DNA from 3 places in the Streptomyces sp. NPDC006510 genome. Region 1 is predicted to be linked to each of the others. Evidence: riboswitches for the same ligand, from Rfam matches in the RefSeq annotation. Region 1 holds a riboswitch; each other region holds the start of a gene.
What was found. A riboswitch is a leader RNA that binds a small molecule or an ion and turns the genes downstream of it on or off. The one in region 1 is predicted to bind cobalamin.
Positions count from the first base shown of each region.

Region 2: it holds a riboswitch for cobalamin, as region 1 does, so the genes downstream of both, ABZY11_RS25895 (cobalamin biosynthesis protein) here and ABZY11_RS39855 (HoxN/HupN/NixA family nickel/cobalt transporter) in region 1, are expected to answer to the same signal.
Region 3: it holds a riboswitch for cobalamin, as region 1 does, so the genes downstream of both, ABZY11_RS40405 (iron ABC transporter permease) here and ABZY11_RS39855 (HoxN/HupN/NixA family nickel/cobalt transporter) in region 1, are expected to answer to the same signal.

Region 1 covers NZ_JBEXPH010000260.1:592-8,828, forward strand. The annotation lists partial or broken gene ABZY11_RS39835 (sugar ABC transporter substrate-binding protein) at 1-663, opposite strand, end outside; gene ABZY11_RS39840 (hydroxyacid dehydrogenase) at 1,146-2,156, shown strand; gene ABZY11_RS39845 (hypothetical protein) at 2,425-2,796, shown strand; gene ABZY11_RS39850 (hypothetical protein) at 2,938-3,174, opposite strand; gene ABZY11_RS39855 (HoxN/HupN/NixA family nickel/cobalt transporter) at 3,359-4,447, opposite strand; cobalamin riboswitch at 4,475-4,678, opposite strand; gene cobN (cobaltochelatase subunit CobN) at 4,827-8,237, opposite strand, start outside.
Region 2 covers NZ_JBEXPH010000095.1:16,858-30,960, forward strand. The annotation lists gene ABZY11_RS25850 (aminotransferase class V-fold PLP-dependent enzyme) at 1-629, opposite strand, end outside; gene ABZY11_RS25855 (amidohydrolase family protein) at 739-1,839, shown strand; gene ABZY11_RS25860 (SCO1860 family LAETG-anchored protein) at 2,166-3,248, shown strand; partial or broken gene cobC (Rv2231c family pyridoxal phosphate-dependent protein CobC) at 3,344-5,003, opposite strand; gene ABZY11_RS25870 (ZIP family metal transporter) at 5,157-5,879, shown strand; gene ABZY11_RS25875 (cobyrinate a,c-diamide synthase) at 5,957-7,345, opposite strand; gene cobO (cob(I)yrinic acid a,c-diamide adenosyltransferase) at 7,356-7,955, opposite strand; gene ABZY11_RS25885 (putative cobaltochelatase) at 7,955-9,973, opposite strand; gene ABZY11_RS25890 (cobyric acid synthase) at 10,032-11,549, opposite strand; gene ABZY11_RS25895 (cobalamin biosynthesis protein) at 11,546-12,559, opposite strand; cobalamin riboswitch at 12,704-12,835, opposite strand; gene ABZY11_RS25900 (hypothetical protein) at 12,987-13,217, opposite strand; gene ABZY11_RS25905 (inorganic phosphate transporter) at 13,252-14,103, opposite strand, start outside.
Region 3 covers NZ_JBEXPH010000272.1:86-8,225, forward strand. The annotation lists partial or broken gene ABZY11_RS40380 (carbonic anhydrase) at 1-326, opposite strand, end outside; gene cynR (transcriptional regulator CynR) at 587-1,495, shown strand; gene ABZY11_RS40390 (GntR family transcriptional regulator) at 1,558-2,205, shown strand; gene ABZY11_RS40395 (hypothetical protein) at 2,484-2,651, opposite strand; gene ABZY11_RS40400 (hypothetical protein) at 2,835-3,314, shown strand; cobalamin riboswitch at 3,358-3,498, shown strand; gene ABZY11_RS40405 (iron ABC transporter permease) at 3,600-4,709, shown strand; gene ABZY11_RS40410 (ABC transporter ATP-binding protein) at 4,709-5,494, shown strand; gene ABZY11_RS40415 (ABC transporter substrate-binding protein) at 5,510-6,532, shown strand; gene cbiE (precorrin-6y C5,15-methyltransferase (decarboxylating) subunit CbiE) at 6,727-7,989, shown strand; gene cobM (precorrin-4 C(11)-methyltransferase) at 7,986-8,140, shown strand, end outside.

The DNA.
Region 1 (8,237 bases):
GTCTCCGCCCGCGGCCCAGAGGAAGTTGGAGAAGTACCAGGAGGCGTATCCGCGCTTGGTGGACAGCGGAGCGGCGAGGCCGTACGTGTTCTTCTTGCCGTCGCCGTCGGGGTCCTTGGTGGTGAAGGCTTCGGCCATCGCGGCGAAGTCGTCCCAGCTCCGCGGGACTTCGAGCTTCAGCTTCTCCCGCCAGTCCTTGCGGATGAGCAGCGCGGACGCCTGCGCCGAGTACGGCAGGCCGAACTGCTTGCCGTCCACGCTCTTGCCGGAGTCCAGCCCCTGGCCGACGGCCTGCTTGCCGTTCTTGATCTTTTCGAGGTCGATCTCCCGGAGCAGGCCCTGGCTGTGCATGGCGCCGAGCTGTGTCACATCGTTCATGACGATGTCGGGCAGGTTCTTCTGCGCGGCCCGTTGCTGGAGCTTGGTCTCGAAGTCGTCGAAGATCGCCGTGACCTTGACCTTGTAGCCGGTGGACTTCTCGAAGGCGGCAGCGAGCTTGAGCGCTCCCTGCTCTCCCGGTCCGCCCGGTGTCGTCCGGGTCCACAGTTCGAGCGGTGCCTTCGAGTTCTGCTTGGCATCCACTCCCGCAGGCCCTGATGTACAGCTGGTGAGGACCAGTGCGGAAGCGAGAACACCCGCACCGATCCACCGCGATCTCTGCATGACAACTCCTGTTTCGCCGCATCACAGCTGGCCTGGAAAGCGCTTGCTGGGACGCTAACGGCGTCCGAATCCTTGGTCAATAGTCCGATGAATACAAAAATCTCGCGATGGCTCGCGAGAGCCTTGCCGGACACACCACCGCACCCCTCCCCCACCGGCCGACACCTCCACGAGTCAATTGATCACCTCGTGAAAACACCTGACGGAACGGCAGTTCAGTGGACTTGAGCGCAGGTCGGCCGACCGTACGCCGATCGCACCCGAACGCGACAGCCGACCGGACAGCGAATCCCGGATGACCGATCTTCATCCGAGACCTGTTCAATCATCCGATGTATCGTGCTGCCAGTGCGCCGACCAAGGCACCGAACAAGCCACGCCAATCTTCAACATCAGGTCAGACATTTCCCCACGCGCCCGACCAGGGCTCACGAGTCGATTCACTGACGGCCTGTCAGCGAACAGCTGAGGAGCGCAACGCCATGAACGAGCCGGCACGCCGACCGACAGCCCTGTTGGTCATGGAGGAAGAACGCAGGGCCGACGTCTATCCCCCGGAGGTTCTAGCCGAAATCGAAAGTCTCGTACACCTGCAGGGTTCACCCCTCACACGGCAGCAGCTCGACGAGGATCCCGACGTGCTGCGACAGGTCGATGTCCTGTTCACGGGCTGGGGCGCGCCCGTACTCGATGCCGCCTTCCTCTCGCATGCCCCCCGGTTGCGGGCAGTCCTCGTCGCCGCGGGCTCCGTGCGGCACCTGACCACACCCGCCTTCTGGGCGCGCGGCATTCCGATTGTCTCCGCGGCCGCGGCCAACGCCGTCCCGGTCGCGGAGTTCACTCTCGCTCAGGTCCTCCTCGGACTCAAGCAGGTACATCGCATCACCCGGGAGGTGGCAAGCAGTCGCCGCTTCCCCCACAACCCCCAGGTGCCGGGCGCCTACCGGTCACGCGTGGGCCTGCTGGGGCTCGGTCACATCGGCCGTCTCGTCGCGGCCCACCTCGGCCGCTTCGACATCGAGATCCTCGCCACGGATCCCATCGCCTCCCCGGAGACCGCCCGGCGGGCGGGCGTCCGGCTGGTCGGCATCGAGGAAGTGTTCGCCACCTGCCAGGTCGTCAGTCTCCACGCGCCCCTTCTGCCCGAGACCCGTGGCACGATCGGAACACGGCTGCTGAACTCCCTGGGGCCCGGCGCGACGCTGATCAACACCGCGCGCGGCGCGCTCATCGACGAGACCGCCGCGGCGGAGGTCCTGCGCGCCAGACCCGACCTCACCGCCGTACTCGATGTCACGCACCCGGAGCCTCCCGCCCATGACTCGCCACTCTTCACCCTTCCCAACGTTGTCCTGACACCCCACCTCGGCGGTGCCCTCGGGGCCGAACGTCATCGTCTCGGAGAGCTTGTGCTCGACGAACTCCGACGCTTTATACATGACCAACCTCTCCAGTACGCGATCGACCCCGCCCGCGCCGCATCGCTGGCCTGAGGCCGCGGCAGCAGTCCGAGCGGTCGGGGCCCGACACGGCGGTGCCCCGACCGCGGCGTCAGCGAAACGTCAGCGAAACGTGAGTGGAACGTCAGTGCGGGACGGGAGAGTTCGGGGCCCGCCGGGCCCTCGCCTCCGACTCGTGACGACGTACCCGGATTCGCGCGCCGCTGTTCGTGTGTTGTGTTCGCGCGTCCCCGCGGGCCGACCGTCGACTACATCGCCGAAGGAGTCAGCCATCGACCTGCGGAGAATCAAGGCAGTTGTCGTGGCGGCCACTGCCGTGGCGGGAATCGCCGTGGCGGCCGCACCGGCACAGGCGAGCGTCTGCCAGGTGCGCGGCGGCTCCATCATCTGCGAGTACGGCGTCAGCTTCTACACGTTCGCCAACGGCACCCGGCAGGAATTCGCGATCGGTACCGATCGGGCGGTCTGGACGCGCTGGAACGACACCGCGGGGAACTGGACCGTGTGGACGTCCATGGGCGTAGTGGCGACGAGCGGGGTCACCGTGGAACCGCTCCCGCACGACACCTTCTCCATCGTCGTCACCGGCACCGACGGCGGACGGTGGGAACGTCTGCGCTACAGCTTCCCCGAGGGCACCTGGTCGGACCGCTGGGAGCCGTACCGGGGCTGAGCAGTGGCCGCGGGCCATCGGCAGCACCCCGCCGAGCGGCGGCCGGCGGAGCGGGCGACGGGCCTGAACCCACTGCTCGGCCCGTCGGCGAACCGCCCGTGCGGCCGGACCGCCCGGCCGCACGATCGCCCGGTACGAATCTCAGTGCGGTCTCCAATGGAATTTTCCGCCACCCACCCACCGCACCACGCCCGGGTCGTCGAGGTCGTGGACCCTGATTCCCGCGGCCGAGGCGACGGCGAGCACATCCAGCATCGACGTTGCCGCGCTGACCACCTCCCCGTCGATCTCCACAAGGCGGAAGGGCGGGTCGCCGGGCTGCACTCCCAGCACGGTGATCCGGGGCGACTGGATGTAAGGACTGCCACTTTCGGTCATGCGTAGATCGCTTCCACGCCACGGGCGACACTATGCCCGGCGGCAGGACGGGTGACGCCTCTTCGCGGAGCAGTACGTCTGCCTGGGCCAATGGCGTGAGGCCCGGCGGATTCACGCCGTTCGGCGGAACCGGAACGCGTATCGGGCGCCTCGTCCGGTCCCGCCGATGCCGAGCGGCCCGGCGTCAGGCGCTGTCGGCGGCGCGGGCCGTCCAGCGTTGCTCGACGTCGGCGAGTCTCCAGTAGGCCAGTGCCACCGCCCACACCACCACGAAGAGCCCGACGATGATGTAGCCGACATTGCCCAGGTCCAGGCCCGAGATCCAGCCGGTGACCGAGTCCCGCAGATCGAGCTTGTCGTGCAGTACGGTGACCAGCTCGATCGTGCCGATGAGGAAGGCGACGGCGATCGACAGCCCCGTGATGGCAAGGTTGTAGAAGACCTTGCGCACCGGGTTGGAGAAGGCCCACTGGTAGGCGAAGTTCATGAACGTCCCGTCGAGCGTGTCGAAAAGGCTCATCCCGGCGGCGAACAGCAGCGGCAGGCAGAGAATCGCGTACCAGGGCAGACCGGCGGCGGCGCCGCTGCCCGCCATGACCATCAAGGTGACCTCGGTGGCGGTGTCGAAGCCGAGGCCGAAGAGGAAGCCGAGCGGGTACATCTGGCCGGGCCTGGTGATGGAGCGGGTGAACCGGCCCAGGATCCGGTTCATGAACCCTCGCGAGTCCAGATGCCGCTCCAGCTCGGACTCGTCGAAGCGGCCGGCCCGCATCGCCCGGAAGACCCGCAGGATGCCGACGAGCGCGACCAGGTTCAATGCGGCGATCAGGTAGAGGAAGGACCCGGATACGGTCGTGCCGACCACACCGAGCACCTGGTGCGTGCCCGAGTCCTCGTTGATCAGCACTCCGGCGAGCTGTGCGCCGCCGGCAACCAGCGCGGCCATGGTGACGACCACACTGGAGTGGCCCAGCGCGAACCAGAATCCGACCGACACGGGCCGCTTGCCGTCGGCCATCAGCTTGCGGGTCGTGTTGTCGATGGCGGCGATGTGATCCGCGTCGAAGGCATGCCGCATGCCGAGCGTGTAGGCGGTGATCCCGAGCCCGATGCCGAACGCCTTGGAGCCGACCTCGTAGTGCCGCGGGACGACGAGCAGGAACAGCACGCCGAATGCCAGCACATGCAGGGCGGCGATCACCGCGAGCAGCCCCACTGTTCGGACGGTGTCCTCGCGTCGCCACTTGAACACGGCGGAATCGGGCAGGGTCATGCGGTCACGCTCCAGCACCTCGTGGATTACTTCGTGAGATGCCGTGGCCGGTCTCCTGGCTTACGGGTTCGCTCGCGCTCGTATCCGTCCCTGCCTTCCCGGCCGCGCTCTGCGGCCAGTGGCGTCAAGGGGGCGGATACTCCCCGATCACAGTGGCGAGGGCCGCTCCGGTCTGAGACTTCCTGAAGTCTGTCACCGGTCTTCCCGAACACCACGACCCGCACACTCTAAGCTCCGGCGCGCGCCGCCTACAAGCCCGCCAAGCGCACTCCGGCGGCTCCCGCTCCCGCACTCGACTCGGGTCGACGAGTCCCGGCCGGCATTCCGGCCGGGGCTCGTCACATGTCGCTGTCCGGTGGTTCGGTGCCGGGCTCGGAGGTCAGTCCTCGCCCTCCAGGTTGCCCTCCGTCTCCAGGTACGCCTGGCGCAGGGCGTCGAGGACCGCCGGGTCGGGCTTGGCCCACATGCCGCGGGACTCCGCCTCCAGGAGCCGTTCCGCGATGCCGTGCAGGGCCCAGGGGTTGGCCTGCTGGAGGAACTCGCGATTGGTCGGGTCCAGGACGTACGTCTCGGTGAGCTTGTCGTACATCCAGTCGGCGACCACGCCCGTCGTCGCGTCGTAACCGAAGAGGTAGTCGACGGTGGCGGCCAGTTCGAAGGCGCCCTTGTAGCCGTGCCGGCGCATCGCCTCGATCCACTTGGGGTTCACCACCCGGGCGCGGAAGACCCGCGAGGTCTCCTCCACCAAGGTGCGGGTGCGGACCGTCTCGGGGCGGGTGGAGTCGCCGATGTACGCCTCCGGGGCGGTGCCGCGCAGGGCGCGAACGGTGGCCACCATGCCGCCGTGGTACTGGAAGTAGTCGTCCGAGTCGGCGATGTCGTGTTCGCGGGTGTCGGTGTTCTTGGCCGCGACCGCGATGCGCTTGTACGCCGTCTCCATCTCCTCGCGGGCCGGGCGGCCGTCGAGTTCGCGTCCGTAGGCGTAGCCGCCCCACACCGTGTAGACCTCGGCGAGGTCCGCGTCGGTGCGCCAGTCGCGGGAGTCGATGAGCTGGAGCAGACCGGCGCCGTACGTACCGGGGCGGGAGCCGAAGATGCGGGTGGTGGCGCGGCGTTCGTCGCCGTGGGCGGCCAGGTCGGCCTGGGTGTGGGCGCGTACGTGGTTCTGCTCGGCCGGCTCGTCCAGGGCGGCGACGAGGCGGACCGCGTCGTCGAGCAGGCCGATGGTGTGCGGGAAGGCGTCGCGGAAGAAACCGCTGATGCGCAGGGTGACGTCGATGCGCGGGCGGCCGAGTTCGGCCGGCGGGATCGCTTCCAGGCCGGTGACACGGCGCGAGGCGTCGTCCCAGACCGGGCGGACGCCGAGCAGGGCGAAGGCTTCTGCGACGTCGTCACCGGCGGTGCGCATCGCGCTGGTACCCCACAGGGAGAGGCCGACCGAGGTGGGCCAGTCGCCGTTGTCGGTGCGGTAGCGCTCCAGGAGCGAGTCGGCCAGGGCCTGGCCGGTCTCCCAGGCGAGGCGCGAGGGTACGGCCTTGGGGTCGACGGAGTAGAAGTTGCGGCCGGTCGGCAGGACGTTGACCAGCCCGCGGAGCGGGGATCCCGAGGGTCCGGCGGGGACGAATCCGCCGTCCAGCGCGTGCAGGGTGTGGGCGAGTTCATCGGTCGTGGCGGCCAGCCGGGGTACCACCTCACGGGCGGCGAAGTGGAGGATGTCGGCGACCGCCCGCGGGTGCCCGGCCGCCACCTCGGTGACCGCGTCCTGGGACCAGTCCGCGTCCTCCATCGCCTGGACCAGGGTGCGAGCCCGCTCCTCGGCCTCGTCCGCGGTGACGCGGGTCGCGGCGGACTCGTCGAGACCCAGGGCCTCGCGCAGGCCCGGCAGGGAGGCGGTGCCGCCCCAGATCTGCCGGGCACGCAGGATCGCGAGGACGAGGTTGACCCGGTCGGCACCGGCCGGGGCGCCGCCCAGGACATGGAGGCCGTCACGGATCTGGGCGTCCTTGATCTCACAGAGCCAGCCGTCGAGATGCATGATGAACTCGTCGAAGCCCTCGTCCTCGGGGCGGTCTTCCAGCCCCAGGTCGTGGTCGAGCTTGGCGGCCTGGATCAGGGTCCAGATCTGGGCGCGGATCGCCGGGAGCTTCGCGGGGTCCATCGCCGCGATCTGGGCGTGCTCGTCCAGGAGTTGTTCGAGCCGGGCGATGTCCCCGTAGCTGTCGGCGCGTGCCATCGGCGGTACGAGGTGGTCCACGAGGGTGGCGTGGACTCGCCGCTTGGCCTGCGTTCCCTCGCCCGGGTCGTTGACCAGGAACGGGTAGATCAGCGGGAGGTCGCCGAGGGCCGCGTCGGGGCCGCAGGCGGCGGAGAGGCCGGCGTTCTTGCCGGGCAGCCATTCCAGGTTGCCGTGCTTGCCGAGGTGGATCATGGCGTCGGCGCCGAAGCCGTTGTCGTCGGCCGGGGCGGCGATCCAGCGGTAGGCGGCCAGGTAGTGATGCGAGGGCGGCAGATCGGGGTCGTGGTAGATCGCGATCGGGTTCTCGCCGAAGCCGCGCGGCGGCTGGATGAGGATGAGCAGATTGCCGTGGCGCAGGGCGGCGAGCACGATGTCGCCGTCCGGGTTGCTCGACCGGTCCACGAACATCTCGCCCGGGGCGGGGCCCCAGTGCTGCTCGACCGCTTCACGGAGCTCGGCCGGGAGGGTCGCGTACCAGCGCCGGTAGTCGGCGGCCGGAATCCGGACCGGGTTGCGGGCCAACTGCTCCTCGGTGAGCCACTCCTGGTCGTGGCCGCCCGCCTCGATCAGCGCCCGGATCAGTTCGTCGCCGTCGCCCGACACGAGGCCGGGGACCTCCTCCGTACCGAAGTCGTATCCCTGGTCCCGGAGTCGGCGCAGCAGGGCGACGGCGCTGGCCGGGGTGTCGAGGCCAACAGCGTTGCCGATCCGGGAGTGCTTGGTCGGGTAGGCGGACAGGACGAGCGCGATCCGCTTCTCGGCGGCCGGGATGTGGCGCAGCCGGGCGTGGCGCACGGCGATCCCGGCCACGCGGGCGGCGCGCTCGGTGTCGGCGACGTACGCGGGCAGGCCGTCCTCGTCGATCTCCTTGAACGAGAACGGCACGGTGATCAGGCGGCCGTCGAACTCGGGGACCGCGATCTGGCTGGCGGCGTCGAGCGGGGAGACACCCTCGTCGTTGCCTTCCCAGTCGGTGCGTGAGCCGGTGAGGCAGAGGGCCTGGAGGATGGGTACGTCGAGGCCGCTGAGGACGCCCGCGTCCCAGGACTCGTCGTCGCCGCCCGCCGACGCCTCGGCCGGCCGGGTGCCGCCCGCGGCGAGGACGGTGGTCACGATCGCGTCGGCGGCGCGCAGCGCTTCGATGAGTTCGGGCTCGGGGGTGCGCAGCGAGGCGACGTACAGCGGCAGCGCGCGGGCGCCCGTGTCCTCGACGGCACGGCAGAGCGCCTCGATGAACGCGGTGTTGCCGCTCATGTGGTGGGCGCGGTAGTAGAGCACGGCGACGACCGGGCCGTCGGTGCGGCGGGGGGTGCGCTCCAGCGGGCCCCAGGAGGGTGCCGGGGCGGGCGGTGCGAAGCCGTGGCCGGTGAGCAGGACGGTGTCGGAGAGGAAGCGGGCGAGCTGGTCCAGGTTGGCGGGCCCGCCGTGGGCCAGATAGGCATGGGCCTCGGCGGCGATGCCGATGGGGACCGTGGAGGCGGCCATCAGCTGGGCGTCGGGGGCCTGTTCACCGGTGAGAACGACCACCGGGCGTCCGGTGGCGAGCACTTGGTC
Region 2 (14,103 bases), on a different contig from region 1:
CAGCGCTCCTTCCAGTCCAGGAGCGAGAGGTACGAGCGGCGCGGAGCCTCGGGGTTGGCGGCGATCCGCTCCCAGGCGCGCTCGCTCACCGATACCGCCGACACCCCGGCCGGGCCGCCCATCGCCTTCTGTGCGCCGATCACGCAGAGGTCGACGCCCCACACGTCCGGCAGCAGCGGCTCGGCACCCACCGAGGCGACGGCGTCCAGCATGAACAGCGCCCCGTGCGAACGGACCACCTCGCCGATCTCGGCCACCGGATTGGTGTTGCCGGTCGCCGCCTCCGCGTGGACCAGGGAGACGAAGTCGATCTCCGGGTGCTCGGCCAGCGCCCGCGCGACCTGGTCGGCGGTGACCGCCGTGTGGAAGGGGACCGCGAGATCGACCACATTTGCACCGCAGTCCCGCAGCCAGTTCCCGAAGGTCTGCCCGTACGGCCCGGTGACGACGTTCAGCGCGGTCGAGCCGGGCCGGGCGCCGCCCCGGATGCAGCCTTCGAGGGGGAGCAGCGCCTCGCCCTGCATGATGACGACGTCCTGCTCGGTGGCGAGGAGGCCGGCCACCCGCTTCTCGATGGCCGCGAAGTGCGCGGCGGTGAGCGGGGCGAGGTCGAGGAAGGGGTGCGTCACGGTGGTGCTCTCTTCGGGTCGGTCGGGTCGGTGCGCGGTGTCGCGCACGGGCGGTGCTTCCGTCGAAGCGTACCCAGGGCCCCGCGTGCCGCCTCGTACAGTGCTGCTCATGAGTGATCACAAGGCATCGCAGGTGCTGCACGTGAAGGGGCGGGTGCTCGTCGGTCCCGACGACGTCCGGGACGAGCTCTGGGTGGTCGACGGGCGGATCTCGTACGGGAGGCCGGCCGCCGCGGACGGGGCGGTGACCGTCACCGGCTGGGTGCTGCCGGGCCTGGTGGACGCCCACTGCCACGTCGGGCTCGACCACCAGGGCGCCGTGGACGCGGCGACCAGTGAGAAGCAGGCCCTCGCCGACCGGGAGGCGGGAGCGCTGTTGCTGCGGGACGCGGGTTCACCGGCCGACACCCGGTGGATCGACGACCGCGAGGACCTGCCGAAGATCATCAGGGCCGGACGGCACATCGCCAGGCCCCGCAGGTACACCCGGAACTACGCCCACGAGATCGAGCCGGACGAGCTGGTCGCGTACGTCGCGCAGGAGGCGCGCCGCGGCGACGGCTGGGTGAAGCTGGTCGGTGACTGGATCGACCGGGAGGTGGGGGACCTGACCGCCCTCTGGCCGCGCGAGGAGGTCGCGGCGGCCATCGCCGAGGCGCACCGGCTCGGTGCCCGGGTCACCGCGCACTGCTTCGCCGAGGACTCGCTGCGCGATCTCGTCGAGGCCGGGATCGACTGCATCGAGCACGCCACCGGGCTGACCGAGGACACGATTCCGCTGTTCGCCGAGCGCGGCGTGGCGATCGTTCCCACTTTGGTCAACATCGCCACGTTCCCCTCGCTCGCGGCGGGCGGCGAGGCCAAGTTCCCCCGCTGGTCGGCCCATATGCGGCGGCTGCACGAGCGGCGCTACGACACGGTGCGCGCGGCGTACGACGCCGGGGTCCCGGTCTTCGTCGGCACCGACGCGGGCGGTGTGCTCGCCCACGGACTGGTGGCGGACGAGGTCGCCGAGCTGGTGAAGGCGGGCATCCCGGCCCTGGACGCGCTGTCCGCGACGACCTGGGGCGCACGGCAGTGGCTGGGACGGCCGGTGCTGGAGGAGGGCGCCCCGGCGGACCTGGTGGTGTACGACGAGGACCCCCGGGCGGACGTACGGGTACTCGCGGCGCCGCGACGGGTGGTGCTGAACGGACGGGTGATCGGCTGAGTCCGGCGGCCCTGCGACCGGGATGCGCCGTGCTGACGGGCAGTTACCGAAACCCTGCCCTGTCGTTGAAACACCTTTGCGCGCACCCCGGCGCAGCCTGGCTCCGGCACCGCTCGCGCTCAGCGGATCGGGTGACCCGGAGGAACGCACGTACCGAGATATTCGAATACAGGCGCGGAAACCCCCCTTTGGGGTGAACTCACGTCAGGTGTCCGCAAGTTCACCCTCCGTGCGTAAAGCTTTCGGGGTCGAGGCCACCGGAGCTCTCGATGTCCCCCATTGGACAGCACCGGTGGCTCCATGTCTCTTGTGGGGGTTCCACCACTTTGAACAGCAACACCTTCCGCCTGGCCGCCCTGGCGGTCGCCGCCGCTCCCGTCGCCCTGCTGGTCGCCGCCCCGGCGCAGGCCTCCACCGCGACCACCACGACCACCGGCGACGGGAAGGCGAGTGCGGTCGTGCTCCGTGCCGCACTCGACGTCTCGCTCCTGAACAAGACGGTCGACGTGCCGCTCAGGGCCACGCTCAACGAGGTGCAGGCACCCGCCGACGCCAAGGAGACCGCGCTCAGCGTGCGGCTCGACGGCGTGGAGGGCGGCCGGCCGGTCAACGTGCTCGCCGCCGATGTGGCCACCGCGAACGCGACCGTCGACAAGCACCGGGCCGAGGGCTACAGCAATGTGGTCAAGGCCCGGGTCCATGTGCCCGGACTGCCGCTGCTCTCGCTGATCGAGGTGGAGAAGGTCACGTCCAAGGCGGTCTGCGAGGTCGGCAAGAGGCCGGTCGCCGAGTCGAACGTACTGGGGCACGTGTCGATTCTCGGCAAGCGCATCAACCTCACCGCGGGCGGCACCACGCAGATCACGGTTCCGGGTGTCGGCGAGGTGACCCTCGACCTCTCGAAGACGCACACCACCTCGCGCACCGCCGCGGCGACCGCGTTGCGGCTGAAGGTCTCCGTCAACCCGCTCAAGCTGAATGTCGCCGATGTGCAGGGTGAGGTCACCCTCGTCGAGGCGACCTGCGAGACGCCGAAGGCCACCGGACCGGGCGGCGGTGACAGCGGCGGTTCGAGCAGCGGCGGTTCGAGCAACGGTGGTTCGAGCAACGGGGGCTCGAACAGCGGCGGTTCGAGCGACGGCGGTTCCAGTGACGGCGGCAGCTCCGGCAACGGGGGAAGCACGGCCGGTTCCACGAGCGGCGGCAACAGCGGCGGCAGCGGCAGCGGTGGCAACAGCGACGGCGGTGTGAAGCCGCAGACGGGCACCGGCCACGAACCGGCCGTCGACTCGAACCTCGCGGAGACGGGCGGCAGCTCCGCCACTCCGTACATCGCGGGCGGCGCGGCCGTACTGCTGGCGGTGGGCGCCGGGGCGGTGGTCGTGGCCAGGCGCCGCGCCCAGGGCTGACCCCTTCCGAGGCCCGAGAGGGTCCGGGGAGCGACGTTCGTGCGACGGAACGCCGCTCCCCGCAGGCACGACGCAACGCGGGGAACGGCGGCCCGTCAGCGCACGGCCGCGCCCAGCGTCTGCAGTGCCTGGTCGAACGCCTGCAGGAAACGGTTGGTCGTGGCACGGTCGCGTACGGCCAGCCGCAGCCACTCGGGACCGAGCCCGGGAAACGTATCTCCTCGCCGCGCCGCGAACCCCAGCAGCCGCAACCGCTCCCGCACCTCGGCGGCCCGGTCCAGCCGCACCAGGACGAACGGCGCCTCGGCCGGCCCGGCCACCCGTACCTCGGTGAACTCCAGGAGACCCGCCACCAGATGGGCCCGGTCCACCGCGATCCGCTCCGCGGCGGCAGCCGCCTCGGCCAGGGCCCGCGGTTCCATGCACGCCTCGGCAGCCGTCAGCGCCGGGGCCGACACCGGCCACAGCGGCTGGGCCTCCTCCAGCGCGCGGACGGTCCCCGGATCGGCCAGCACATAACCGATCCGCAGCCCCGCGAGCCCCCAGGTCTTGGTGAGGCTCCGCAGCACGACGAGCCCCGGGACGTCCGTACGCCCGCACAGTGTTCCGCGCTCGCCCGGCACCGCGTCCATGAACGCCTCGTCGACCACCAGCGTCCGGCCGGGACGCGCCAGTTGCTCCAGCGTCGCCGCCGGATGCAGCACCGACGTGGGGTTGGTCGGATTGCCGACCACCACCAGATCCGCGTCCTCGGGCACCGCCGACGGGTCCAGCCGGAACCCGTCCCCGGCCCGCAGCAGCACCCGTCGCACCTCGTGCCCGGCCGCGCGCAGCGCCGCCTCGGGCTCGGTGAACTGCGGATGGACCACGACCGGGCGGCAGGCCGGCAGCGCCCGCGCGAGCAGCACGAACGCCTCCGCCGCACCCGCCGTCAGCAGCACCCGCTCCACCGGCAGCCCGTGCCGGGCCGCGACCGCCGCCCGCGCCGGACGGCCGTCCGGGTAGGCGGCCAGGGAGCCCAGCGACGCGGCTATCCGCTCCCTCAGCCAGGCCGGGGGAGTACCGGCCCGTACGTTGACGGCGAGATCGGTCAGATCCCGGTCCCGTCCCCGTACTTCCGCGTCACCGTGATGCCGCAGATCGTGCGTGCCCGCGCCTGTCGCGTCGGGACTTTCAGTCGGAGTGTGCATGACCGCCGTGGGGGTGGTGGTGGTGATGGCCGTCGTCGTCGGGACGGGAGGCCGGCTGCCGCGGCCGTCCCGACCCGCCCGCTAAGTACGGCAGAACGACTATGCGCCCGGCACCCGGCTCCACGCAACGGTCGGGACCGGGCGGTACATCCGGTGCCGCGGGCACGACGGCCGCCCGCCCGCGCGGCCCGCGGCGCACCACCGCACAGGTCGCCATCGGCGCCCGCCCGCGCGGGGCCGACTTCCGCTTGGGCACGAGGAGCTCACCCCCCTCGGCGAGCGCGGCGGCCTCCGCGACCGACGGCGTTCCGACCGCGGCGAGCGGTGCGCCGGACGGACCGGGCACCTCGATACGGGCCAGCTTCCCGGCCGGGTACGTCCGCAGCGGTACACCGAGCGCCGCGGCGGCGGCGACGATGCCGGGCTCGTCCGCCTTGGCGTCCACGGTCACCAACTCCGCGATGCTCAGCGGCGAGAGCCCGGCCTCGCGCAGGGTGTCCCGGACCAGCGCGAGGATCTCCTCGGCCGGTGCGCCCCTGGACGCGCCGACCCCGACGGCGAGCGACGCGGCCGCGTCGACGGCTTCGGACATGGAGCGAAGTCCTTTCGGAGGCGGGGGGAGGAGGGGCGGGGCGGGGAACAACGGGGGCGGAACGCGGGGCGGGTGACGGGGCGCGCTGAGATGCGCGCACCGGGGTCAATCGGCTAGCAAGAGCGCATGGCGGTGTTCGTCGCGCTCGGCGCGTTCCTGATGACCCTGGCAGGCGGCTGGGTCGCCCAGCGCGTCACCGACCGCCGCCACCTGGTGCTCGGCTTCGCCGGCGGACTGATGCTCGGAGTGGTCGGCCTGGACCTGCTGCCGGAGGCGATCGATGCCGCGGGCGAACCCGTCTTCGGTGTCCCGGCCGCCCTGCTGCTGTTCGTGGGCGGCTTTCTTCTCGCCCACCTCGTGGAGCGGCTGCTCGCCGTACGCCGGGCGGCACGCGGCGCGGGCGAGGAGCGGGTGCCGCAGGTCGGGCTCACGGCAGCGGCGGCGATGGTCGGCCACAGCCTGATGGACGGCATCGCACTGGGCGCGGCCTTCCAGGTGGGCGCCGGCATGGGAGCCGCCGTCGCCCTCGCCGTCATCACGCACGACTTCGCCGACGGCTTCAACACCTACACGATCACCAGCCTGTACGGGAACGCCCGCCGCAAGGCCATGATCATGCTGTTCGCGGACGCCCTGGCGCCGCTGGTGGGCGCCGCGACGACACTTCTGTTCACCCTTCCGGAGGAACTTCTCGGCTGCTATCTCGGTTTCTTCAGCGGCGCACTGCTCTACCTCGCCGCAGCCGAGATCCTCCCCGAGGCACACCACGCACACCCGGCCCGCTCCACGTTGCTGTGCACCGTGGCCGGGGTGGGCTTCATCTGGTTCGTGGTGGGCATCGCGGACTGAGCACCGGGCCGGTTCCGGAGCCGGGCCACCGGGCCCGACACCGGAACCGGCCGGCCCGCTCGCGCCGAGGACGCGGTTCATCCCGCGCACCGCTCGACGAACCGGCGGGCCATGCCGGGCGCCGAGGCCCAGTGCGTATGCAGATAGCTCGCGTGCACACCGCCCTGCACGAAGCCCTCGACCCGCCGCTCCGGCTGGTGCATGCCCCACGCCGGATCGGCCCCGGCACCCGGCTCCAGCACGGTCCGGTGGAACTCGTGCCCGCGCACCCGGGTGCCGGGCGCCGCCAGCACGCTGTCGGAGACCGCCACGGCCTCCCGGTAGCCGAGCGTCAGCCGCTGCGACATCCGCGCCCCGGCATCGAGGACGCCGCACATCGGAAGACCGTCGAGCGAACGAGCCAGATACAGCAGCCCCGCACACTCGGCGGACACCGGAGCCCCGGACTCCGCCAACGTGGCAACCGCCTTGCGCAGCGCCGCGTTGGCGGACAGCTCGGAGGCGTACACCTCCGGGAAGCCCCCGCCGATCACCAGCCCCCGCGTGCCCTGCGGCAACGCCTCGTCCCGCAGCGGATCGAACGGCACGACCTCGGCCCCGGCGGCGGCGAGCAGTTCGGTGTGTTCGGCGTAGGAGAAGGTGAACGCGGCGCCGGAAGCCACCGCGACGACCGGAGCGACCGGGCTCCGGTCACCAACAGAGACGGGCAGCGGAACGGGCCCGCCGCAGCCGTCGATCGCCTCCGCCGCGTCCCACACCTCACCCGGCAACGCGGGCGCGGTCCTGGCCAACGCCATCAGCGCCTCCAGGTCGCACCCCGCCACCACCTGCTCCCGCATCGCCTCGACCGCGCCCACCGCGTCGCCCCGCCGCTCGGCCACCGGCACCAGCCCCAGATGCCGCGACGGCACGGCCACCTGCTCGGCCCGCCGCAACACCCCCAGCACCGGCAGACCGGACTCGTCCAGCGCGTCCCGCAGCAGCGCCTCGTGCCGCTGGGAGCCGACCTTGTTCAGAATCACCCCGCCGAGCCGCACCTGCGGATCCCATGAGGCGAAACCGTGCACCAGCGCGGCCACCGAACGCGACTGCGACGACGCGTCGACCACCAGCACCACGGGCGCCCGCAGCACCTTCGCGACCTGGGCGGTCGACGCCAGTTCGCCCTGCCCCGACGCGCCGTCGTACAGCCCCATCACGCCCTCGACCACCGCCAGGTCGCACCCCCGCGCCCCGTGCGCGAACAGCGGGGCGACCCGGTCGGGGCCGCACATGTACGCGTCGAGGTTGCGCCCCGGCCGGCCCGTGGCCAGCGTGTGATAGCCGGGGTCGATGTAGTCGGGCCCGACCTTGTGCGGGGACACGGCGAGGCCCCGCCCCGCGAAGGCGGCCATCAGCCCCGTGGCGACGGTGGTCTTGCCGCTGCCCGACGAAGGCGCGGCGATCACCAGACGAGGAACGTTCACTGCCGGGCCCTCACCATTCGATGCCCCGTTGACCCTTCTGACCGGCGTCCATCGGGTGCTTGACCTTCGACATCTCGGTCACCAGGTCGGCGGCGTCCAGCAGCTTCTGCGGTGCGTTGCGCCCGGTGATGACCACATGCTGCGCACCGGGACGGTTGCGCAGCACGTCGATCACCTCGTCGGTGTCGACCCAGCCCCAGTGCATCGGGTACGCGAACTCGTCGAGGACGTACAGCCGGTACGTCTCGGCGGCCAGGTCGCGCTTGACCTGCTCCCAGCCCTCGCGCGCCGCCTCCTCGTTGTTCAGCTGGTCGTCGCGCTGCACCCACGACCAGCCCTCGCCCATCTTGTTCCAGACGACGGAGCCGCCCTCGCCGCTCGCGCCGAGGACCTTCAGCGCGTTCTCCTCGCCGACCTTCCACTTCGCCGACTTGACGAACTGGAAGACGCCGATGGGCCACCCCTGATTCCAGGCCCGCAGCGCGAGCCCGAAGGCCGCGGTCGACTTCCCCTTGCCGATGCCGGTGTGCACCATCAGCAGCGGACGATTACGGCGCTGACGGGTGGTGAGCCCGTCGTCGGGCACGGTGGTCGGCTGTCCCTGCGGCATTACGCAGCCCTCCTGTTGGTTTCCTGAACGTCCTTGACGAGCCCGGCGATCGAGTCGGCCCGCAGCTCGTCGAGCGTGACGGCACTGCCCCCGAGATCGTGCGCGAGGCTTCCCGCGAGGCCGAGCCGTACCGGTCCCGACTCGCAGTCCACGACGACGGAGGCGATGCCCTCCGCCTCGTGCAGCCGCGCCGCCCGGGACGCCAGCGCCACCGGCTCGGGCCCCCCGGTCGCCCGCCCGTCGGTCACCACGACCAGCAGCGGCCGCCGTGACGGATCACGCAACCGCTCCACCCGCAGCACCTCATGGGCCTTCAGCAGCCCGGCCGCGACGGGGGTGCGGCCGCCGGTCGGCAGCTGCTCAAGCCGCGCCGCCGCCGCGTCCACCGACGAGGTCGGCGGCAGCGCCACCTCGGCGTCCTTGCCCCGGAAGGTGATCAGCCCGACCTTGTCCCGCCGCTGGTACGCGTCCAGCAGCAGCGAGAGGACCGCACCCTTCACGGCGGCCATCCGCTGCCGGGCGGCCATCGACCCGGAGGCGTCCACCACGAAGAGCACGAGATTCCCCTCGCGCCCCTCCCTCGTCGCCTGCCGCAGATCGTCCCGCCGGACCACCAGCCCGCGCCCGGACCGCCCCCGCGCCCGCTGATGCGGGGCGGCGGCCTGCACGGTCGCCGCCAGGTGCAGCTTGGTCAGGGCACCCTGCGGACGCCGCGAGCCGGTCGTACGCCCGTGCTCGGTACGCGCCCGGGACCGCCGCCCCGCCGCGCCCTCGCCCAGACCGGGAACGCTCAGCATCTTCGTGCGGAACGGCTCGGCAGCCCGTACTGGCTGCTGCTCACCGTTCCCGGCGGACTGCCCCCGGCCCTGTTCCTGTCCCTGGCCGGGCACGGACGGCGCGGGCGTGTCGCCGGCCTCGCCCTCGGGCTGCGGCGGCGTGTCGGGGCCGTCGCCCCGCGGGGGCCGGCCGCCGCCACCGGGGCCGTCCGGGTCCGGGTCGTCGTCCTCGCCGCTGTTCTGCTCCAGCGTGTCGTCGAGCTTGTCCTCGTCGAGGCCCGGCGCGTCGAACGGATTGCGCCGGCGCCGGTGGGGGAGCGCGAGCAGGGCCGCCTGCCGCACGTCCTCGGCGAGCACATCCGTACGTCCCGCCCAGGCGGCCAGTGCGGTGGCCGTCCGCGCCATCACGATGTCCGCGCGCATCCCGTCGACCTCGAAGGCTGCACAGGTGGCCGCGATCTGCCGCAACGCCGCGTCCCCGAGCCGCACTTCGGGCAGCAGCGCACGCGCGGCGACGATCCTCGCCCGCAACGCGTCCTCGTCGTCGGCCCACTTGGCGGCGAAGGCCGCGGGGTCGTCGTCGAAGGCGAGCCGCCGCCGTACGACCTCGACCCGCTGATCGGTCTCCCGGGACGCGGCGACCTCGACGGTCAGCCCGAAGCGGTCGAGCAACTGCGGCCGCAGCTCGCCCTCTTCGGGGTTCATCGTCCCGACGAGCAGGAAACGCGCCGCGTGCCGTACGGAGACACCTTCGCGCTCGACGTACGAGGCACCCATGGCGGCCGCGTCCAGCAACAGGTCCACGAGATGGTCGTGGAGCAGGTTGACCTCGTCGACGTAGAGAATCCCGCGATGTGCGTCGGCCAGCAGGCCCGGCTCGAACGCCTTCACGCCCTCCGCCAGCGCCCGTTCGATGTCGAGCGCCCCGACGAGCCGGTCCTCGGACGCGCCGACCGGCAGTTCCACCATCCGGGCGTCCCGCGACACGCCGGTCCCGATCTCATGGGGGCCGTCGGGACACGCCGGGTCCGGCGACACGGGATCGCAGGAGAAACGGCAGCCGGAGACGACGTCCACCTCCGGCAGCAGTGCCGAGAGCGCGCGTACGGCGGTGCTCTTCGCGGTGCCCTTCTCGCCCCGTACGAGCACGCCACCGATGTTCGGCGCAACGGAGTTGAGAAGCAGGGCCAGTTGCAGGTCCTGCTGCCCGACGACGGCGGTGAACGGGAAATGCGTGCTCACGGGGCGATCCCTCCTGCGGATGAATGGGCATGAAAAAAGCGGCCTCGGGACACACCGTTCATCGGCGTCCTCCGGGCGCTCCGGGGGCGATGAAGGGAAGCCCCGACGGGGCGCCCGACTCGATGAGCCGCAGCAACGCGTCGGTGTCCGCGTGTTCCTCGACGAGATCGCCGAGGCGGTCGAGCTGCTCCTCGCGCAGCGCCGCGAAACCGGTGTCGGGAGCGGGGACGAAACGCCGGCCGGCGGCCCGCGCGACCTCGGTCAGGAAGCGGCGGCGGAACTCGTCGCTCTCCAGCGAACCGTGCCAGTGGGTGCCCCACACGGCGTCGACCCGGCAGCCGTCCAGGAACGCCTCGCCGCCGCGTACGTCCGCCACGCCGTGGTGGATCTCGTACCCCTCGACCGGCGCGCCGAGCGACTCGCCGACGGGCCGGGCCAGGGTCTTCTCGCGGTCGAAGCGGATGCGTACCGGCAGCAGACCCAGGCCGTCGACGTGACCGGCCCGGGACTCGACCTCGTCCTCGATGTGTTCGCCGAGGATCTGGAAGCCGCCGCAGATGCCGAGCACCGGCCGGCCCTCGGCCGCGCGCCGCACCAGCGCGTCGGCGAGGCCGCGCTCGCGCAGCCAGGCCAGCGCCTTCACGGTGCCGCGGGTGCCCGGCACGACGACGAGATCGGCGTCGGACAGCTCCTCGGCGCGGTCCACGAATCTGACGACGACGCCGGGTTCGGCGGCCAGCGCGTCCACATCGGTGAAGTTCGACATCAGGGGCACCGCGCACACCGCGACGCGCAGCACGTCCTCGCCGTGCGGTGGCGCGACAACCGACTCGCGCACGGCTCCGCGCAACGAGACCCGCAGGCCGTCCTCCTCGTCGATGCCGAGGCCGTGGGCGAAGGGCAGCACCCCGTACGTCGGCCGACCGGTGATGTCCCGCAGCATCTCCAGGCCCGGCTCCAGCAGCGACACGTCGCCGCGGAACTTGTTGACGAGGTAGCCGGCGATCAGCGACTGGTCCTCCGCGCCGAGCAGCGCCGTGGTACCGAAGAACGAGGCGAAGACGCCACCGCGGTCGATGTCGCCGACGACCACCACCGGGAAGCGCGCCGCCCGTGCGATGCCCATGTTCACGATGTCCGTGCGCCGCAGATTGATCTCGGCCGGGCTGCCCGCCCCCTCGCAGATCACCGCGTCGTACGTGCCCCGGAGCTGCTCCAGGCAGTCCACGACCGTGGAGAGAAGCGCCTCCTGCCGGCCCCCGTGGTAGCCGCGTGCGCTCATCTCGCCGACCGGCTTCCCCATCAGGACGACCTGGCTGGAGCGGTCGCTGCCGGGCTTGAGCAGGACCGGGTTCATCAGCGCGGTCGGCTCGACGCGGGCCGCCTGGGCCTGCATGGCCTGGGCGCGCCCGATCTCGGCGCCCTCGCGGGTGACGAACGAATTGAGCGACATGTTCTGCGCCTTGAAGGGCGCCACCTTCACGCCCCGGCGCACGAGCCAGCGGCAGATGCCTGCCGTGATGACGCTCTTGCCCGCGTCGGAAGTGGTTCCGGCGACCAGCAGCCCGCCGCTCATGTGCTTCTCCGTCCTGCGATGCGAGGTCCCGCCACGTTCGTTCCGGCGATGCGGCGCTCCGCGATCCGGCGTGCGGCGAGGGCCGCGCCGAGCCGTCCCGCCACGCACACGCCGAGGGCCAGCGCACTCACCCGGCGCGACAGCCGCACCGCGCGCTCGATGTCCTCGACCTCCACCGCCCGGCCGGTCTCCCCGTTGAGCACCGGGCGGTGCTCGACCCGGCCGCCGTACGCGAGGGTCCCGCCGAGCCGTACGCCGAGCGCACCCGCGAACGAGGCCTCCACCGGGCCCGCGTTGGGGCTCGGGTGCTTGGCGGCATCGGCCCGCCAGGCGCGGACCGCTCCTCGCGGCCGTCCCCCGGCGGCCACGGCGAGCAGGGCCGTGAGCCGGGCGCCGGGCCAGCCCGCGAGGTCGTCGAGCCGGGCCGAGGCCCAGCCGTAGCGCCGGTGACGGGGCGATCTGTGACCGACCATGGCGTCGAGGGTGTTGGCGGCCCGGAAGCCGGCCAGCCCCGGGACTCCGGCCAGCGCGCCCCACACCAGGGCGCCGACCACGGCGTCCGAGGTGTTCTCCGCCACGGACTCCACCACGGCGCGGGCGATCTGCGGTCCGTCCAGGGACTGCGGGTCGCGCCCGCACAGATGCGGCAGCCGCGCACGGGCCAGATCGATGTCACCGGCCGCCAGGGCGCCGCCGATGGCCCGCGCCTCACGCCCCAGGGACGTACCGCCGACGACGGACCAGGTGGCGGCCGCGGTCAGTGCCACGGAGGCGGTGGGGCTGCGGCGCACGGCACGGGTGATCAGCACGGCACCACCCGCGGCGCCTCCGGCGCAGACCAGGGTGTGCAGCGCGCCCCACCCGCGGTGGTCGCGCCACAGCCGGCGCTCGACGCCCGCCGCGGCCCGCCCGAAGGCGGCGACCGGGTGCCCCCTGCGGGGGTCACCGAGCAGCAGATCGCCGATCAGACCGGCCGTGGCGCCGTACGCGAAGATGCGGTCGGCTCGCACGGCTCAGCCGGCCGTCGCGCCTCGGAGGACCTTCGTACAGGCGGCTCTCGTCGAGAGCGCCGAAACAGCGGACGCACGGCTGCCGGGCATGGCGATATGTCCTCACTCAGGGTCCGCGCCCTGGTTCGACGTGACCGGCGACGAGAGTCTCCTGGCTCCCGGATCCGCGGTTCCCCCGGCCTTCCAGCCCGCTCGCGCGTGCCGTGACTTCCGGTGTGGGGGACCGCTCCCCGGTGACAGTGGCGGGACCGCGCCGGATTCGCACCGGCTTCCTCTGCTGTCGCCGTAATTGGCTCCGGCAGTCCACCACGCTCTGCGAACGCCCGTCAACCTGCTGTTGACCTGCGGCGGCGCAGTGTGCTGATACCCACATCGGGCCGGACACCTGTGGTGTCCGGCCCGACGGGGGAGCGTGCGCGGGTGTGGCTCAGGCGACGATCAGATAGATCCCGTACGCGACGGCCGCCGCGCACAGCGCGAAGCAGACGTACGCGCCGGCGCGGGCCAGCAGCAGCGAGCCGCCGGAGCCGCCCTGCGCCGCCGGTTCCGGCTGCTTGGAGAGGCCGACGATGCCCAGGGTGAAGAGGCCCACCAGCGCGACGGTGACAACGAGGGAGACGCCGAATACGGAGCCGAGGGCTGCCCAGTCGATGTTCATGCTGAATCCTTAGACGGCTGACCTGTCGGCCGGCTCAGACGGTGGCGGGTCGCGCCGGGTCCTGGGTGGTTCCGGCCGGGGCCGGAATGGTGGTCATGAGGTTCTGCGCCGGTGCCTGGGCCGCGGCCGTGGTGGGCGGCGGGCTGACGGCGGCGATGGCCGTGGTGACGACGCCCGCGGGCTCGGCGTCGCCGTCCGCCGGCGCGACATCGCCGTGGCCGACGGGCTTGCGGCGGGACACCAGCCAGATCGCACCGGAGCCCACGACCAGCAGCGCCGCGACGACGACGACACCCCAGGTGCCCTGCTTGGTGAGGAGCTCCGCGCCCGCGCCGACCAGACCCGCGGCCGGCAGGGTCAGACCCCAGGCGACGAACATCCGGGTGGCGGTGGACCAGCGGACCACACCGCCCTGGCGGCCGAGGCCCGCGCCCATCACGGCGCCGGAGCAGGACTGGGTGGTGGAGAGGGAGAAACCGAGGTGCGAGGAGGCCAGGATGACCGTGGCGGCACTGGTCTGGGCGGCGAAGCCCTGCGGCGGCTTGAGGTCGGTGAGGCCGCTGCCCATGGTGCGGATGATGCGCCAGCCGCCCAGGTAGGTGCCGAGCGCGATGGCCGCACCGGCGCAGACGATGACCCAGACCGGCGGGTTGGCGCCCGGGTGCAGGACACCGCCGGTGACCAGGGCCAGGGTGATGATGCCCATGGTCTTCTGCGCGTCGTTGGTGCCGTGGGCGAGGGAGACCAGTCCGGCCGAGGCGATCTGGCCGGCGCGGTAACCCTTGGCGGTGGCCTTCTCCTGGGCGTCGTTGCGGACCTTCCCACCGATCCGGTACGTCAGCCGGGTGGCCAGCAGCGCGGCCAGTCCGGCGACGATCGGGGCGGC
Region 3 (8,140 bases), on a different contig from region 1:
TCCGCCAGGGCGGTCATGGCCCCGCATGCGGAGTGGCCGCAGATGACGATGTCGGTCACGTGCAGCACGGCGAGGGCGTACTCGATGCTGGCCGCGATGCCGTCCGGGCCGGATCCGTACGCCGGGACCAGATTGCCCGCCGTACGGATGACGAACAGCTCGCCCGGGTCGCTCTGTGTGATCAGTTCGGGGACCACACGGGCGTCGGAGCACCCGATGAACAGTGTCTTCGGCCGGTGAGTCGTGGCCAGGCGGGCGAAGAACCCCGCCTTTGCGGGAAAGACGTCGCGGTGGAAACGCGCGAGGCCGTCCGTGAGGTCGTGCATCGGTCACTCCCTTCGATGAAGGTCGGCCCGACGGGCTGACGAGATCCACCATGCATGACGTCGTCCTATAGCGTCCAAGTCTTGCTATCCATAATTTATATAGATCACATCAATGGTTCGGGGGCTCAGTGAATGCGAGGGCCGGTGAGCGCGAGGCGCCGGCGAGTCCGAGGTGCCGTGGGTGGGGCCGCCGACCAGGGCGTCATAGGCGGCAAGGTCTCCTTGCGGGAATATCGATTGGGCTTCTCTATACTTCGGGTATGGGTCCGGAACTGCGTCACCTCCGCTATCTGATCGCGGTGGCCGAGCACGGCAACTTCACGCGCGCGGCCGAAGAGCTGCGCATCTCGCAACCGACGTTGTCGCAGCAGATCAAGCAGTTGGAGCGAGTTGTCGGCGTCCAGCTGCTCGACCGCAGTGGCCGTGGGGTCCGCCCCACCGACGCGGGCGAGGCCTATGTGCACTACGCGAAGCGGGCGCTGCGGGAGCTGGCCGCCGCCGACCGTGCCGTCCTCGATGTCGCCGACCTCTCCCGGGGGCATCTGCGCCTGGCGGTGACGCCGACCTTCACCGCGTATCTCATCGGCCCGCTGGTGGAGGCGCTGCACACGCACCATCCCGGCATCACGCTGGAGCTGCGGGAAATGACGCAGGACCGCATCGAAACGAGCCTTCTGGCCGACGATCTCGACCTCGGGATCGCCTTCGCGGGATCCCATCCGCCAGGCATCACCGCCACCGCGTTGTTCACCGAGACCCTCAGCCTCGTCGTCGCCACGCACCACGCCCGGGACCGAGGCGACCGGCCGCTGCCGGTGCGTGACCTGGCCGATCAGCAACTCGCGCTGCTCAGCAGCGACTTCGCCACCCGAACTCACATCGACAGCTACTTCGCCCAGCATCGCGTCAGCCCGCCGATCGCGGTGGAGGCCAACACGATCCAGGCCCTCACGGAAATCGTCCGGCGCACCGGATTGCTGGCCGCCGTGCTGCCCGACGCGGTCACGGACGACCACCCGCACCTCACGCCCATCCCCATCGACCCTCCGCTGCCCGCCCGTGTCGCCACCCTGTTGCACCGGGAGAGCGCCTACGAGAGCGCCGCCGCACGCGCCTTCACCGGGCTCGCCCGCAACCTGGTCCGCGCACGCGGCTACGCACCGGTCTGAGCACCCCCGTACCGCGGACGGCATACCGAATGCTGACGCCGAGTGATGAGAGAATTGAGGACATGACAGGGTCTGAGGACTTCGAGCCCGAGTCGGAGCGGGTCACACGCCTGCTGCGTGACGAGATCATCGACGGTGTGCGTGAGCCGGGCAGCAAGCTCGTCGAGCGCGAGCTCGCCGCGGAGCTCGGGGTGAGCAGGCTGCCCGTCCGAGAGGCCCTGAAGGCACTGGTCACCGAGGGGCTGGTGACGCCGAGGCCGCGGACATGGGCCGTTGTGCGGGAGTTCACGCCTGCGGACATCGAGGACCTCGATGAGGTCCGCGCGGCCCTTGAGACGCTGACCTTCCGGCTCGCCGCCCAACGGCGTACCCGCGCGGGACTCGAGAAGCTCCGCTCGGATCTCGACGCCGAACGGAAGGCGGCGGACAAGGGGGACGCCGTACGGGCCCGCCGGGCTGCCGCGGACTTCCACGAGACGGTGACCGCGCTGGCCGACAACGAACTCCTGAACGAGCTCCAGACCACCCTCCGCAGCAGGATGCGCTGGCTGCTGGGGCAGCACGACGACCTCGAAGGCGTCGCACACGAGCACGAGGGCCTGTACCGGGCGATCGCGGAGCGCGATGTCGTGGGCGTCGAAAAGCTGGCCGGCAAACACCTGGTGACAGGCCGCCACGCGGCTGCCGCGCGGCGCAAGCGCCAGGACTGAACGCAACGGCCCGGCCGGGGCGGCGGGCACGGCAACGGGCCGCCCCGAGAGCTCGGACGTAGACGATTCCGTCCGGGACATCCGGGCGGATCTCCGTGCCGATGTTCCGGTCGAGAAGGTCATCGAGCCGTTCGAGCGGGCCGACGAGCGCCCGCCCGCCGGCCCTGGCGACCCGCACGGCGGCGTCGGCCTTCGGCTTCATCGCGCCTTCGGCAAAGGCCGGTCGGGGGATCGCCTCCGGTGATGCCGTGAGAATGTCCCCGCTGTTCGGGCGTCCCTCAGTTCTCACTGACGAAGTCGCCGTCCGTGGGCATCGCGAGCATGTCCGCCTTGAGTTCCGCGGCCGGAGCCGCCGAGGCGAGGTCCTTGTCCACGACCGCCTGCAAGCCCCCCAGCGGCCACGGAGCTCTCCTCAGCGCCCTTGCCGCGGTATTCGTCTTCGTCAACCTCGGCTCCGTGTGCAGTCACAGGTGACGTGGCCGTGTTCGCCGGCCGGGGCGCGTCGGTGGGGGGACAGGGGGCCGGCTCCGGTGACCGAGGGCTTCTGCCGGGCGGCGGTGTCACCGCCCGACGGGGCGGGTGGATCCAACGGTTGGTTACTGGTCGGGGTCGGAGTGGCAGCCGGTGTCGTGGCAGCCTTCTGCGTCCCGCGCGTCGTGGCGGAGTACCGCACCCGCAACCGGGCCGAGTTCCAGGACGCTGCCGCGGTCGTCGATCCGACCGTGCGGGCCGCCTTCTGCCGAGGGGCATGGGCACTCGCCGTCACGGCCCTCCTGTGGCCGGCCGCATGCGTGGTGAGCGTGGTCTCGCTCGTGGGCTCCGCCCACATGGGGTCGGGGGCGTTCGGAGTGACGGCGACCGTGTTCCTGGCCGTCATCGGGATCACGGTGGCCACCGGCGTGGCGTTGCGCCGCCTGCTCGGCGGTGTCCCGTCCGGGGCCCTGATCGGCATGATGGGCATCGGCTACGTCGGTTCGGTGTCCGAGGCAGGGGTCAGCGGCCCGCAGCAGATCGCGGGGGCCGGTCTCGCCGGGTTCGCGGGCCTGCTGATGCTGGTGCTGGACCGGGCGCATCGCACGGCGCGCAGAGCGGGTGCGGCTCGCGAGTAGCGGCCGTGCGCGGTCCGGGGCGTACCGGAATCACCCTCTGACGATGAATCAGGGCATTCACGCTAAGCTGCGAGTGCCCCGCGGGGGAAGTCCGGTCGAAATCCGGCGCTGACCCGCAACGGTAGGCGGAGCCTGGCATGTGGCCCCGTAAGCCCGATTACCCGCGGTGGTGAAGGCTCCTGTCAATTCGCCGTGGACTGCGAGTGGTGCTGCGCAGGGCGCTCCGCGTCCGGGCTGCTCCTTTGATCACGTAGGTGCACGGCCCGAGGCGAAAGCGATCCGCCCGTGGCCACACCCCTCGACCGTAGACCTGCCGTGCCGTCGCGCACGTCCCGCGCCGGATCAGGGCCCGCGCCGCCCCGGCGTGTGTCACTGCCGCTGCTCCTGATCACCCTGTGCGCCGTGCTCCTGGTCTCGCTCGTCTGCGGGGCGGGGATCGGGGCGTCGGGGCTCACCTGGGGCGAAGTGCTGCGTTGTCTGTGGGCCGGGCTGACCGGCGGCCGAATAACCCCCGACCAGGTCCCGGCGTACACCATCGTCTGGGAACTGCGCTTTCCGCGGGCTGTGCTGGCCGCGGTCGTCGGGGCCGGACTCGCGGCCATCGGCGTCGCCGTACAGGCCATGGTCCGCAATGCCCTCGCCGACCCGTTCGTCCTCGGGATCTCCTCGGGTGCGGCCGTCGGCGCCAACGCCGTGCTCATCTTCGGAGCCTTCGGCGCGCTGGGCATCTGGGCGCTGTCCACGGCGGCGTTCCTGTCCGCGCTCCTCGCCATGATGCTGGTGTACGCGATCGCACGCACCGCTCGCGGTCTGACCCCGGTGCGGCTCGTCCTGACCGGCACCGCGATGTACTACGGCTTCTCGGCCGTCACCACGTTCATGGTCTTCGCGGCCGAGCGCGGTGAAGCCGCCCGCTCCGCGATGATGTGGATGCTCGGCAGCCTCGGCGGAGCCAACTGGTCCTCCGTGCCGATCGCCGCGGCGGCCGTGCTCGGCGGTCTCGCCCACCTCGCCTGGTCGGCGCGCCGGCTGAACGCCCTCGCCATGGGCGACGAGACCGCGGCCGCGCTGGGCGTGGACGCGGGGCGGCTGCGCAAGGAGTTGTTCCTGGTCTCCGCGGCCGTCACGGGGGCGGTGGTCGCGGTGAGCGGTGCGATCGGCTTCGTCGGCCTGATGGTGCCGCACGCCGTACGGATGCTGGTCGGCGCGGACCACCGCCGGCTGCTGGCCGTCGCACCACTGGCGGGCGCTGTTCTGCTGATCTGGGTGGACATCCTCTCCCGGGTGGTGCTCGCGCCCGCCGAACTGCCGGTGGGCGTGCTGACCGCGGTCATCGGCGTGCCGTGCTTCGTACTGCTGATGCGCCGTCGTTCCTACACGTTCGGAGGCGCGTGATGCGGATCGACATCGAGGATCTGACGGTCGAGATCGCCGGCGCGCGGCTGGTGGAGGAGGTCACGCTGGGAGCGGCGGAGGGGCAGCTCGTCGGTCTCGTCGGGCCCAACGGCAGTGGGAAGTCCACCCTGTTGCGCTGCGTCTACCGGGCGCTGCGTCCCTCGGCCGGCACGGTGCGGCTCGGCGGCGAGGACCTGTACGCGATGAGCGCACGCGAAGGCGCCCGTCGGCTGGCCGCACTGCCCCAGGAGGCGGTCACCGAATTCGACTTCACCGTTGCCGAGGTCGTGGCGATGGGCCGGCTGCCGCACCAGTCGTCGGTGGGCCGGACCACCGACGAGGACCGGCAGGCGTGCCGGACCGCGCTCGCTGGAGTCGGCGCCGGCCACCTCGCCGACCGCGGCTTCCTCACCCTCTCCGGCGGCGAGAAGCAGCGGGTGCTGATCGCCCGCGCCCTGGCACAGCAGCCCCGGCTGCTGGTGCTCGACGAACCGACCAACCATCTGGACATCGCACAGCAACTGGAAGTGCTGGCGCTGGTACGCGACAGCGGGCTGACCGTCCTCACCGCGCTGCACGATCTCAATCTCGCCGCACTCCACTGCGACCTGCTCCATGTCATCGACAGCGGGCGGATCGTCGCGTCCGGCGCTCCGCACGACGTGCTCACCCCCGAGTTGCTGGCCGAGGTCTTCGGCGTACGGGCACACCGCGTCCCGCATCCGGAGACCGGCGCCGTACAGCTGCTCTTCGACCGTCTCCGCCCCGCTCGATCCGATTCCTGAGGAGTCGCTTCCCCCATGCCCAACCCCGTACGCCCCGCCGCACTCGTGCTCTCCGCCGTCCTGGTCCTCACCGGCTGCGGTGCGGAAATCACCCCTCGCCAGGAAGAGAGGAGTGGTGCTCGCACAGCCGGGGACCACTATCCGGTGACCATCGAGAACTGCGGCCGGCAGAACACCTACGACAAGGCCCCGCAGCGCGTGGTCACCAATGACGTCGGCATCACCGAGATCATGTTCGCGCTCGGACTCGAGGTCCACATGGCGGGTTATGTGATGCCCGAGGACAAGGGCGACCTCACGTCCGTTCCCTGGAAGGACGGCTACCGAAGGACCAAGTGGCTTTCCAGGAAGAGCATCAACAAGGAGCTGGTCCTCGACGTCCGTGCCGATCTGGTCTTCGCAGGATGGAACTACGGATTCAACGAGGGCGACGGGTTCACTCCCGCCGAGCTCCGAAAAGTGGGCATCGGCTCATATCTGCTGAGCGAGTCGTGCCGCAACGGCCGCGGGAAAGCACGCGGGGTGATGGCGCCACTCGATGCGCTCTACACCGATTTGCGGAACCTGGGAAAGATATTCGACGTGGAGGACCGTGCGGACACCCTCATCGCGACGTTCCGGAAGCAGGTGGCCGAAGCGCAGGCCGCGGCGCCGAAGGGTGCTGACCGCCCGCGGGTCTTCCTCTACGACGACGGGCGGGACAAGCCGCTGACCTCCGGTGCCTACGCCGGACCGCACGACATCATCACCAAGGCGGGTGGTGATCACGTCATGAAGGACCTCAAGGACAGCTGGGTGACGGTGGGCTGGGAGACCGTGGTCGAACGTGACCCCGAGGTGATCGTGATCAACGACTACGGTGACACCGGCGCGGCGCAGAAGGAGAAATTCCTGAAGTCCTATCCGCCGCTGGCGAACGTCTCGGCCATCAAGAACGATCGCATCTTTGTCCTCGATTACGCGGACCTGGTGGAAAGTCCGCGCAATCCCGCGGCCATCAGCTCACTTGCCGCATATCTGAGGAAAGCGACTGCCTAGGGCCTTTCGTTCGGATCAGGCCGGGCTCGCGGGGTCCGGCCTGATCCAAAAGAAAGACCCTGGAGCAGGCTCGGGGCGGCCACCTGGCCGTCGCCCGATCATGGCCGGACAGTAGAGTTCGGCTGCGTCATCCCCTGAACACCGAGGTACCGGCCGTGACTCTCGCACCACCCGAACAACCCGTCCCACCTGCGGTGACCGTCGTGGGAATCGGCGCCGACGGGTGGGCGGGACTGCCCGACGCGGCGCGCGCGGAACTGGCCGGCGCACAGGTTCTCATCGGTGGCGGGCGGCAACTCGACCTGCTCCCGCCGGCCTGCCGGGGGCAACGGGTGCCGTGGCCCTCGCCGTTGCGGCCGGCCGTCCCCGGCCTGCTCGCCGCGCACGCCGGGAGCAGGATCGCCGTCCTGGCCAGCGGCGACCCGATGTTCTACGGCATCGGCCGGGCACTCACCGAAGTGCTCGGCGCCGACGCGCTGAGGATCCTGCCCCACCCGTCGTCCGTGTCCTACGCCTGTGCCCGGATCGGCTGGCCGCTGGAGGACACCGAGGTCGTCACCCTGGTCGGCCGCCCCGCCGCCCGGCTGGCCGCCGCACTGCACGACGGCCGACGGGTACTGGCCCTCAGCGCGGACGCCGGCACTCCGGCCGCGGTGGCCGGGCTGCTGCGCGAACAGGGCTTCGGCCCGAGTCGTCTGCGCGTGCTCGAACAGCTCGGCGGAGCGGACGAAGCCTGCGTGGAGGGCACCGCGGACCACTGGCCGCACCCACCGGGCGACCCGCTGAACATCATCGCGATCGAATGCCGGCGCGCCCCCGGCACCCCGCGCCTCGGTGCCGTCCCGGGCCTGCCCGACGAGGCGTACGAACACGACGGGCAGCTCACCAAGCGGCACATCCGGGCCGCGACCCTCGGTGTGCTCGCGCCCGCCCCCGGCGAACTCCTGTGGGACATCGGCGGAGGCTCGGGGTCCATCGCGATCGAATGGATGCGGAGCCACCCGTCCTGCCGGGCGATCACCGTGGAACGCGATCCGGCGCGGGCCGAACGCATCGCACGCAACGCCGACCGTCTCGGGGTACCTGCCCTGCGTGTGGTCACCGGCCGGGCCCCCGGAAACCTGGCCGAACTGCCCACACCTGATGCCGTGTTCATCGGCGGCGGGCTGACCGCGCCCGGCCTTCTCGACACCTGCTGGGACGCGCTGCCGGCCGGCGGACGCCTGGTCGCCAATACGGTCACGCTGGAGTCCGAGGCGCTGCTCGCCGAGGCACACCACAGGCACGGCGGTGACCTGGTCCGGCTCGCGGTCGCGCATGCCGTGCCGGTCGGCGGCTTCACCGGCTGGCGGCAGGCCATGCCGGTCACCCAGTGGTCCGTACGCAAACCCTCGATCAGTCCCGATGCGGAACGCTCAGCGCAAGAGCCCGCGCAAGACCCAGGAGACAACACATGACCGTGTATTTCATCGGCGCGGGCCCCGGGGCGGCCGACCTGATCACCGTGCGCGGCGCCCGCACGCTCGCCTCCTGCGGGGTGTGTCTGTACGCGGGCAGCCTGGTGCCCCGGGAACTGCTCGCCGAATGCCCCCCGGACGCCCGCCTGGT